Regions from separate parts of the Microbacterium sp. zg.Y1084 genome, predicted to be linked through region 1. Evidence: predicted binding sites of a transcription regulator. Region 1 holds the regulator's gene; each other region holds the start of a gene.
The links. The regulator HrcA, encoded in region 1, represses chaperone genes, less so after heat shock. The targets are predictions, from matches to a motif close to TTNGCACTCGNNNNNNNCGAGTGCNAA.

Region 1 (3,272 bases):
GCGTGACGATCTCCCCTACGCGCACGCGGCGCACCGCTGCGGCGTGGTGGGCCTCGGCGCCTGTCAGCGTGATGCGGTCGCCGGGTCCGGCGGCGCCGGCCGCCGCGTCGACGAAGTGCAGCGCCATGTCAGCCCCGGAAGCGGTCGCGGAGCTTCGAGAACAGACCCTGGTGGAACTCGGCCAGCCGCGGTGCGGGAGCCTTGGTGCGCTTGGCGAAGTCCTCGATGAGCGCGCGTTCCTTGGCGTCGAGCCGGGTGGGGGTGACCACCTGCACGCCGACCCTGAGGTCGCCCCGCTGCGAGCCCCGTAGCGGCGTGATGCCGCGGCCCTTGATGGTCAGCACGTCGCCGGACTGCACGCCGGGACGGACCTCCAGTTCGACCGGCCCGTCGAGGGACTCGATCGTGGTGCTGGTGCCGAGGATGGCATCCGGCATCGACACCTCGAGGGTCGCGAGCAGATCGTCGCCGTCGCGGCTGAACGCCTCGTGCGCAGCCACCGTGACCTCGATGTACAGGTCGCCGTTGGGGCCGCCGGCCGGTCCGACCTCACCGGAGCCGGGCAGCTGCAGTCGCAGGCCGGTCTCGACGCCGGCAGGGATGTCGAGCGACACCGTGCGGCGGGCGCGCACCCGCCCCTGGCCCTGGCAGGTCGTGCAGGGGAAGGGGATGGTGGTGCCGTACCCCTGGCACACGTTGCACGGCTGCGAGGTGACGACGTTGCCGAGAAGGCTCCGCACGGTGCGCTGCACATGGCCGGTGCCGTGACAGATGTCGCACGTGGCGGGCTGGGTTCCGGGCTGGCAGCACGAGCCCGAGCAGGTCTCGCACAGGACGGCCGTGTCGACCTCGATGTCGCGGTGCACGCCGAAGATGACGTCGCCGAGCTGCAGCGTGACGCGCACCAGCGCGTCCTGGCCGCGCTCGCGGCGTGAGCGGGGCCGTCCGCCCCGACCACCGCCGCCGCCCGCGGCGCCGAAGAACGTCTCGAAGATGTCGCCGAAGTTGCTGAACCCGCCGCCGGCGCCGGCGAACGCGTTGTCGCCGCCCATGTCGTAGCGGGCACGCTGGTCGGGGTCGCTCAGCACGTCATACGCATGGGTGACCAGCTTGAAGCGCTCCGAGGCGTCGGCACCCGGGTTGACGTCGGGGTGCAGCTCGCGCGCCAGGCGACGATACGCCTTCTTGATCTCGTCGGGAGTCGCGTCACGCGACACGCCGAGTACGTCGTAGTGGTCAGCCACATTCGCCTTTCGTGCCGCGCGGACGCGGCGTCGGAACCGTCAGCGGTTGCTCTCGTCTTCTTCGAGCAGCCGGTTCAGATAGTGGGCGACGGCGCGGACGGCCGCCAGGTTCGAGGAGTAGTCCATGCGGGTGGGGCCCAGCAGTCCCAGTCTCGCGCGCGAGCCGGTCACGTCGTACTCGCCGGTGATGACGGATGCCTCCGCCAGCCCGAACGGCTCGTTCTCGCGCCCGATGCTCGCGGCGAGCCCCTGGTCGTCGGCGACCATCTCGGACATGAGCTTCAGCAGCGTGACCTGCTCCTCGATCGCCTCGAGGAGCGGGTAGATGCTGCCGCGGAAGTCCTGCTCGCGACGGGCGAGTGTGGCGCTGCCCGCGAGCACCAGGCGATCCTGCCGGAACTCCTCGAGCTCTTCGGCCACCACGCCCGCGATCGCGCGCACGGCGCGGTCGAACGCGTCGGGCTGGGCGGGCGCGGCCAGCAGGTCGGCCACCGCCTGCGCGCCGTCGCGCACGCTGCTTCCGGTGAGGAGCTCCGCCAGACGCGCGCGCACCCGCGTCATGCCGTCCTCCCCCAGATCGGTGGGAACCGACGCGATGCGCTGCGACACACGCCCGATGTCGGTGACGACGATCACGATGACCCGGCCGCCGCCGAGGTCGACCAGCTCGAGATGGGAGACGTGCGCCCGCGCGAACGACGGGTACTGCACGATCGCGACCTGCCCGGTGAGCCGCGTGAGGGCGCGCACCGTGCGCGCGAGGAGGTCGTCCAGATCGCCGGCGCCGTCGAGGAAGGATCCGATCGCGGTGCGCTGGGCGGGAGTGAGGGGGCGCAGCTGGGCGAGGTGGTCGACGAAGACGCGGTACCCCTTGTCGGTCGGCACACGCCCCGACGAGGTGTGCGGCGCGACGATGAGCTCCTCATCCTCCAGCTGGGCCATGTCGTTGCGGATCGTCGCCGCGGAGACGCCGAAAGCGTGCCGGTCGACGATCGCCTTGCTGCCGACGGGTTCGTTGGTGTCCACATAGTCCTGGACGATCGCCCGCAGCACCTGCAATCCGCGTTCGCTGACCATGTCACTCCCTCCCCGTTGGCACTCTTCTCTCGCGAGTGCCAATTCTACCGCGGTGAGGTCGTTGCTCGCGTCAGGCGGTGAGGGCGCGCACGACCGCGTCGGCCAGCAGCCGACCGCGGCGGGTGAGTACGAGGGTTCCGTGCACGGCCGCGGCCCCGTCGACGAGGCCGTCCGCGATGAGCCCGGCGACCGCGCCGCGGCCGGCGGGGGTGACCTCGGCCAGCGCGAGGCCCTCACGGATGCGCGAGCGCAGCAGCACGTCCTCCAGCCGGCGGGATGCCGCGTCGGGGCGTTCCCGCCCGGCGGCGGGCGACTCTCCGGCGGCGAGGCGCTGCGCGTAGGCGGCGGGGTGCTTCACGTTCCACCAGCGCAGACCGGCGACATGACTGTGCGCGCCCGGACCGTAGCCCCACCAGTCGGTGCCGCGCCAGTAGGCGAGGTTGTGCCGCGAGCGGTGGGACTCGTCCCGCGCCCAGTTGGACACCTCGTACCACTCGAAGCCGGCAGCGGCGAGCGTCTCGTCGGCGAGCTCGTACATGTCGGCCTGCAGGTCGTCGTCGGGCGCGGGCACCTCGCCGCGACGGATCTGACGATGCAGCTTCGTCCCCTCCTCGACGATGAGGGCGTAGGCCGAGATGTGGTCGGGAGCGAGGCCGACCGCGGTCTCCAGCGATCGCTCCCAATCGGCGAGGGTCTCCCCCGGCGCGCCGTAGATGAGGTCGACGCTGACATCGAGTCCCGCCTCGCGCGCTGCGGCGACGGCGGTGGCCACGTTGTCGGGGTCGTGCGTGCGGTCCAGCGCCGCCAGCACGTGCGCGACGGCCGACTGCATGCCGATGGACAGCCGGGTGACGCCCGCCCGCGCGAGCTCTGCCACACCGGCGGGGGTCACGGTGTCGGGATTCGCCTCGACGGTGACCTCTGCCCCGTCGGCGATGCCGAACGTGTCGC
Region 2 (3,272 bases), on a different contig from region 1:
CCGATGCTGAGGGTGAGTGCCTCGCGCTCCTCGGTCGGCCCCGCGGAGGTCTCTGCGGGCTCGCTCGTACCGGCACAGCCGGCCAGGATCATCGCGCTCGCCCCGGCCACGGCGACGACGCCGAGGAACGAGGAACGGCGCGAACGTGTGAAGACGCTCATAGTGCTCCCTAATTGTGGTGAAAGACACGGAAGGTCGGGCGCCGTGCCAGTGGGTCCCAACCTAAACCCCGCTCCTCACCCGCAATGTTGCGATGTGTTAACGGTCTGAAACAGAACAGTCTCGGAACGATAACGGCGGCGCCCGCATTTGATATGAGCGGATGCCGGAGCGACGGCATCCGCTCAGGTCACCGCGCCGAGGTCGTCCACCCCGCGCGGCCGCCGGGCATGACGGAGCGAGTCGGCGGTGAGCAGGGTGAGCGCGAGCCACACCAGCGCGAAGCCCGCCCAGCGTTCGGGCGGCATGTCCTCACCGAGCCACACCCCGATCGCGAACTGCAGGATGGGCGCGACGAACTGCAGCAGGCCCATGACCGTCAGTGGCGCACGCCGCGCGCCGGCGGCGAAGAAGAGCAGCGGCGTGGCGGTGATGACCCCGGCGAGCCCGAGCAGCACGGCGTGCCCGATACCGGCGGTGCCCATCGTGATACCGGTGGTCGCGCCGACGACGATGAGCTGCACGATCGCGACCGGCAGCAGCCAGAACGACTCGAGGGTCAGGCCGCTGACGGCATCCACCGCCGGACCCAGCTGCTTCTTCACCAGCCCGTACAGGCCGAACGAGGCGGCGAGGGTGAGGGCGATCCACGGGAAGGCGCCGTAGCCGACGACGATGACCACGACCGCCGCTGCGGCGATGCCGAGGGCGACCCACTGCGTGACCCGCAGGCGCTCACGCAGCACCAGCACCCCGAGCAGCACCGTCACGATCGGATTGATGAAGTATCCGAGGCTCGCCTCGAGCACGTGGCCCGTGAGCGTGGCGATGAGGAAGACCTGCCAGTTGACGTAGATCAGCGCCCCGGCGACGGCCGTCCACAGCAGCAGGCGCGGCCGGCGCACGATCGCGATGATCTTCGGCCACGACCGGGTCACCGTCAGCAGCAGCAGGCAGAAGACGAACGACAGCAGCACCCGCCAGGACACGACCTCCCACGGGCCGGTGGGGGCGAGCACGAGGAAATAGAGGGGCATGAAGCCCCACAGGAAGTAGGACGCGAAGGCGTACACCCCGCCGAGCAGGCGCTCGCGGGCGGGGTCGGCGGCAGGGGCTGTCGTCACCGCCTCAGCCTAGAGCCGCCGCAACGACGAAGGCCCCGGATGCCAGTGGCATCCGGGGCCTTCAGAAGTGAAGAGCAGTCCGATCAGCGGACGACGACAGCCAGCACGTCGCGGGCCGACAGCACGAGCAGCTCGTCGCTACCGAACTTGACCTCGGTGCCGCCGTACTTGCTGTAGATCACGCGGTCGCCGACGGCGACGTCGAGCGGAATGCGGTTGCCGTTGTCGTCGATGCGGCCGGGGCCCACGGCGACGACCTCGCCCTCCTGGGGCTTCTCCTTCGCGGTGTCAGGAATGACCAGCCCGCTGGCGGTGGTCTGCTCGGCCTCGACCTGCTTGATGACGATGCGGTCCTCGAGCGGCTTGATGGAAACCGACACGGTCTACCTCTTTCTTGGAACTGAAGACTCGTTAGCACCCACCTGTTGAGAGTGCTAACGCAAGTGTACGGGCGCACTGGCACTCATGCAACGCGAGTGCCAGTCGAGGTGACGCCCCGTGACGCCGGCCGGTCGCGCAGCCACGTGGCGGCGCGCGACGGCCGGCCACCCTAGGCTGAACGGGTGGACTTGTCCGAGCTGACCGCGTTGCTGACCCCCGAAGGGCTGCGGCTGCTCGACGCGACCGGTCCCATCCGCAGCACCGCCGACGCGGCCGCTGCGGTGTCGCGACTGCGGGCTGCGGGGCACTCCCCTGATCTGGTCTCCGCCGTCGTCGGCCAGGCCAGGCTGCGGGTGAAGGCAGAGGCGAAGTTCGGCGAGTTCGCCGATCGGATGCTCTTCACGCGCGCGGGCCTGGAGCAGTCCACGCGGCTGGCGGTCGCCGCGCGTCACGCCGGCCGCTTCCGCGACGCCGGCTTCTCCCGCGTGGCCGATCTCGGCTGCGGCATCGGCGGCGACGCGCTGGGCCTGGCCGCCCTGGGCCTGGAGGTCGAGGCCGTCGAAGCCGACGAGGTGACCGCGGCGATCGCGGCGTACAACCTCGCCCCGTTCGGCCAGCAGGTGCGGGTGCACCACGGTCGCGCGGAGTCGTTCGACGTCCCCTCGGTCGACGCGGTCTGGCTCGATCCGGCCCGTCGTACCGCCGGTCACACCGAGACCACCCGACTGGGCCCCGACGCCTGGTCGCCCTCGCTGGAATGGGTCTTCTCGCTGGCCGAGCAAACGCCGGCGGGCATCAAGCTGGGTCCTGCCTTCGACCGCACGGCCCTGCCGGCCGACGTCGAGGCGCAGTGGATCAGCGTCGACGGCTCGACCATCGAACTCGTCGTGTGGACCGGCCGCCTCGCGCGTCCCGGCATCCGCCGTGCCGCCCTCGTGCTGCGCGGCGACACCGCCCATGAGATCACCGCCGCCGCCGACGCACCCGACGCACCGGTGCGCGAGCTCGGCGCGTTCGTGCACGAGCCGGACGGCGCCGTGATCCGCGCCAGGCTGATCGGCGAGGTCGCCCGGCGGCTGGATGCCGGGATGCTCGCCCCGGGCATCGCGTACCTCACCGGCGATGCCGCCATGACGAGCCCGTTCGTGTCGAGCTTCCGGGTGCGCGAGCGTCTGCCGGCCGATGTGAAGAATCTGTCCAAGGCGCTGCGCGAGCGGGGCATCGGCACCCTGGAGATCAAGAAGCGCGGGGTCGACGTCGACCCGGCGACGCTGCGGACGAAGCTCAAGCTGTCGGGCACCGCCTCGGCGACCCTGCTGCTCACCCGCGTGGGCAGCAAGCGGCTGGCGCTGCTGGCAGACCGCGTCGTCTGAGCCCGCGGGGCGCGCTGACGCCCCGGGCGCCGTCAGCCGAGCAGGTCGGACGTCTGTGCGGCCCACACGAGCCACCCCGCGCTGTACAGCACGGACAGCACGCCGAGCACGAGCGCCCACACCGCGATGGGGCGGCTCTCCAGTGGCCGGCACAGTGCGACGATCGCGGCCACGGCCGCGCCGATGCCGAGGGGGAAGCCCCAGCCGACGAACCACGAGACGACGACCGCGACGA
Region 3 (3,272 bases), on a different contig from region 1:
TGCCCGGCCCGATCGCGCTGCTCGAGGTCGGCGCCAGCGCCGGACTGTGCCTCTACCCCGACCGCTACTCGTACCGGTACCGCCGCCCCGACGGCGAGGTCATCGCGCTCGATCCGCCCGACGGTCCGTCTGCGGTCACCCTCGAGAGCGACCTGCGGGGCGAGGCCGTGCCGCCGCTGCGTCTGCCCGAGGTGGTGTGGCGGGCGGGTATCGACCTCGCGCCACTGGACCCCGCCCTGCCCGACACCGAGGCGTGGCTCACCGGTCTGGTGTGGCCGGGGGAGACCGGGCGGGCCGAGCGCGTGCGCCAGGCCCTGCGCATCGCGGCATCCGACCCGCCCCTGCTCGTCGCCGGCGACGGGGCCGCGCTCATCGCCGAGGTGGCGCGGCAGGCGCCGGCGGATGCCACGCTCGTCGTCACCACGCCCGGCGTGCTCGCCTTCGTGCCGTGGGCCGGGCGGCGGGCGATGATCGACGCCGCGCGTGCCGCCGGCCGCTGGATCACCCTCGACGCCCCGACCCTGCACGACGGGTGGACGCAGCCGGTCGACCCGCAGACCTGGCCAGGCGGCTTCGCCCTCGCCCTCGACGGCGAGGTGCTCGCCGCCGTCGATCCGCTCGGCTCGTACGTGGAGTGGCGCGCAGAGGATGCCGCCCGGCCGCGTTAGCGTGGAAGGGTGCCGCTGACCCCCCGCGATCGCGCGATCCTCGACTTCGAATCGGGCTGGTCGCGTCACGGTCCGCGCAAGGAAGAGGCGATCCACGCCCACCTGGGATTGTCGCCGGCGCGGTACTACCAGCTGCTGGGCCGGCTGATCGACACCCCCGAAGCGCTGGAGTACGACCCGATGATGGTGTCGCGGCTGCGGCGCATCCGGGACGCGCGGGAGCAGGCCCGCCGAGCCCGCGTCGCGATGAGCCCGCGCGTGGCCAGGTAGCATTTCACAGTGCCGAGAACGACCTACCCGAAGGATCGCTTCGATCAGCTGCCCCCTGGCAGCGGTCGTGTGGGCGCGCACCGCGCGGAGAATCCGCGCATGCGAGGCTGGGTCGTGCTGCTGTGGGCCGCCGTCGCAACAGTCGTGCTGGTCGCCGTCGGCATCTTCGGCACGCTGGTGCTCACGGGCCGCGTGAGCCTCGATCCCGAGGTCGCGCCGACGGCCGTCCCGGCGCCCGTGGTGACCCCGGAGCTCGACACCGAGTACAACGTGCTCGTGCTCAACGCCACGCCCGAAGCCGGACTGGCCACGCGCGCCCGCGACCAGATCGTCGCTGCCGGCTGGTCGCCGGATCTCGTGCTGGCCGGCGATGCCGGGTCGCGGGACTTCGCCACCACCACGGTGTACTACCCCTTCGCCACCGATGAGGCCGCGGCCCTCGCCCTCGCCGAGGTCATCGGCGGCGCCGAGGTCGTGCAGAGCGACGTGTATCAGCCGGTCGACGACCCTGAATCGCGGCAGCTGGCGGTCGTGCTCGGCGTGGACCGCATCGGGTCCGGCATGGACACGCCTGCTCCCTGAGCCGCACCGAGCGCCACCTCCGGCGTGCTGTGTTTCGCCGATGTGAAGACTTCGGGGCGCCCGCGTCAACAGTGCCCGCTGCGGCCGTGACGCGAGGCGGCCGCTGGCTACGCTGGCGTCGTCACATCCAGCAACAGGAGATTCACATGGCCCAGGGCACCGTCAAATGGTTCAACGCTGAGAAGGGCTTCGGGTTCATCACCGTCGCCGACGGCCAGGACGTCTTCGTTCACTACTCGAGCATCGAGATGAGCGGCTTCCGCGTGCTCGAAGAGGGCCAGCAGGTCGAGTTCACCCTCGGCACCGGCGCGAAGGGCCCGCAGGCGGAGGCCGTTCGGCCGCTCTGAGGCGTCCGCGGATGCCGGCGCCTCGCGTGGCTGTGGCATCCGACCCTCTCGACGTGTGTCGACGTGTGTCGCGACGCGCCCGGCGTGGCTTGCACTCCCCAGGGGCGAGTGCCAGAATGGCTTAGCACTCACTCCTGTTGAGTGCTAAAGACATTCCGACGTCCGGGAGGGACGAACACACACATGGCAAAGATCATCGCTTTCGACGAAGAGGCCCGTCGTGGTCTCGAGCGCGGCCTGAACATCCTCGCCGACGCCGTCAAGGTGACGCTCGGCCCGCGCGGTCGCAACGTCGTGCTCGAAAAGAAGTGGGGCGCCCCCACGATCACGAACGACGGCGTCTCGATCGCCAAGGAGATCGAGCTCGACGACCCGTTCGAGAAGATCGGTGCGGAGCTGGTGAAGGAGGTCGCCAAGAAGACCGACGACGTCGCCGGTGACGGCACCACCACCGCCACTGTCCTCGCCCAGGCGCTCGTCCGCGAGGGCCTGCGCAACGTCGCAGCCGGCGCCGACCCGATCTCGCTCAAGCGCGGCATCGAGAAGGCCGTCGAGGCCATCACCGCCGAGCTGCTCTCGTCGGCCAAGGAGGTCGAGTCGAAGGAGCAGATCGCTGCCACCGCGTCGATCTCGGCCGCTGACGCCTCCATCGGCGAGCTCATCGCCGAGGCGATCGACAAGGTCGGCAAGGAGGGTGTGGTCACCGTCGAGGAGTCCAACACCTTCGGCACCGAGCTCGAGCTCACCGAGGGCATGCGCTTCGACAAGGGCTACATCAACCCCTACTTCGTCACGGACCCGGAGCGCCAGGAGGCTGTCTTCGAGGACCCGTACATCCTCATCGCGAATCAGAAGATCTCGAACATCAAGGACCTTCTGCCCATCGTCGACAAGGTGATCCAGGAGGGCAAGGAGCTCCTCATCATCGCCGAGGACGTCGAGGGCGAGGCTCTCGCGACGCTGGTGCTCAACAAGATCCGCGGCATCTTCAAGTCGGTCGCCGTCAAGGCCCCCGGCTTCGGCGACCGTCGCAAGGCGCAGCTGCAGGACATCGCGATCCTCACCGGCGGCCAGGTCATCACCGAAGAGGTCGGCCTCAAGCTCGAGAACGCCACGGTCGACCTGCTCGGCCGCGCGCGCAAGGTCATCATCACCAAGGACGAGACGACCATCGTCGAAGGTGCGGGCGACTCGGCTCAGATCGAGGGTCGCGTGACCCAGATCCGCCGCGAGATCGAGAACACCGACAGCGACTACGACCGCGAGAAGCTCCAGGAGCGTCTCGCCAAGCTCGCCGGCGGCGTGGCCGTCATCAAGGCGGGTGCGGCCACCGAGGTCGAGCTGAAGGAGCGCAAGCACCGCATCGAGGACGCCGTTCGCAACGCGAAGGCCGCCGTCGAAGAGG

Region 2: groES (co-chaperone GroES) is a predicted target of HrcA. The motif match lies at 1,740-1,766, and genes of this name have one in related genera.
Region 3: groL (chaperonin GroEL) is a predicted target of HrcA. The motif match lies at 1,989-2,015, and genes of this name have one in related genera.

What each region holds. Positions count from the first base shown of each region.
Region 1 covers NZ_JANJGV010000002.1:136,599-139,870, reverse strand. The annotation lists gene NQ165_RS01910 (16S rRNA (uracil(1498)-N(3))-methyltransferase) at 1-127, opposite strand, end outside; gene dnaJ (molecular chaperone DnaJ) at 129-1,244, opposite strand; gene hrcA (heat-inducible transcriptional repressor HrcA) at 1,284-2,321, opposite strand; gene hemW (radical SAM family heme chaperone HemW) at 2,392-3,272, opposite strand, start outside.
Region 2 covers NZ_JANJGV010000012.1:66,459-69,730, forward strand. The annotation lists gene NQ165_RS13775 (ABC transporter substrate-binding protein) at 1-161, opposite strand, end outside; gene rarD (EamA family transporter RarD) at 345-1,283, opposite strand; gene groES (co-chaperone GroES) at 1,367-1,663, opposite strand; gene NQ165_RS13790 (class I SAM-dependent methyltransferase) at 1,847-3,037, shown strand; gene NQ165_RS13795 (hypothetical protein) at 3,070-3,272, opposite strand, start outside.
Region 3 covers NZ_JANJGV010000003.1:604,158-607,429, forward strand. The annotation lists gene NQ165_RS07480 (DUF2332 domain-containing protein) at 1-668, shown strand, start outside; gene NQ165_RS07485 (DUF3263 domain-containing protein) at 678-938, shown strand; gene NQ165_RS07490 (LytR C-terminal domain-containing protein) at 948-1,520, shown strand; gene NQ165_RS07495 (cold-shock protein) at 1,667-1,867, shown strand; gene groL (chaperonin GroEL) at 2,051-3,272, shown strand, end outside.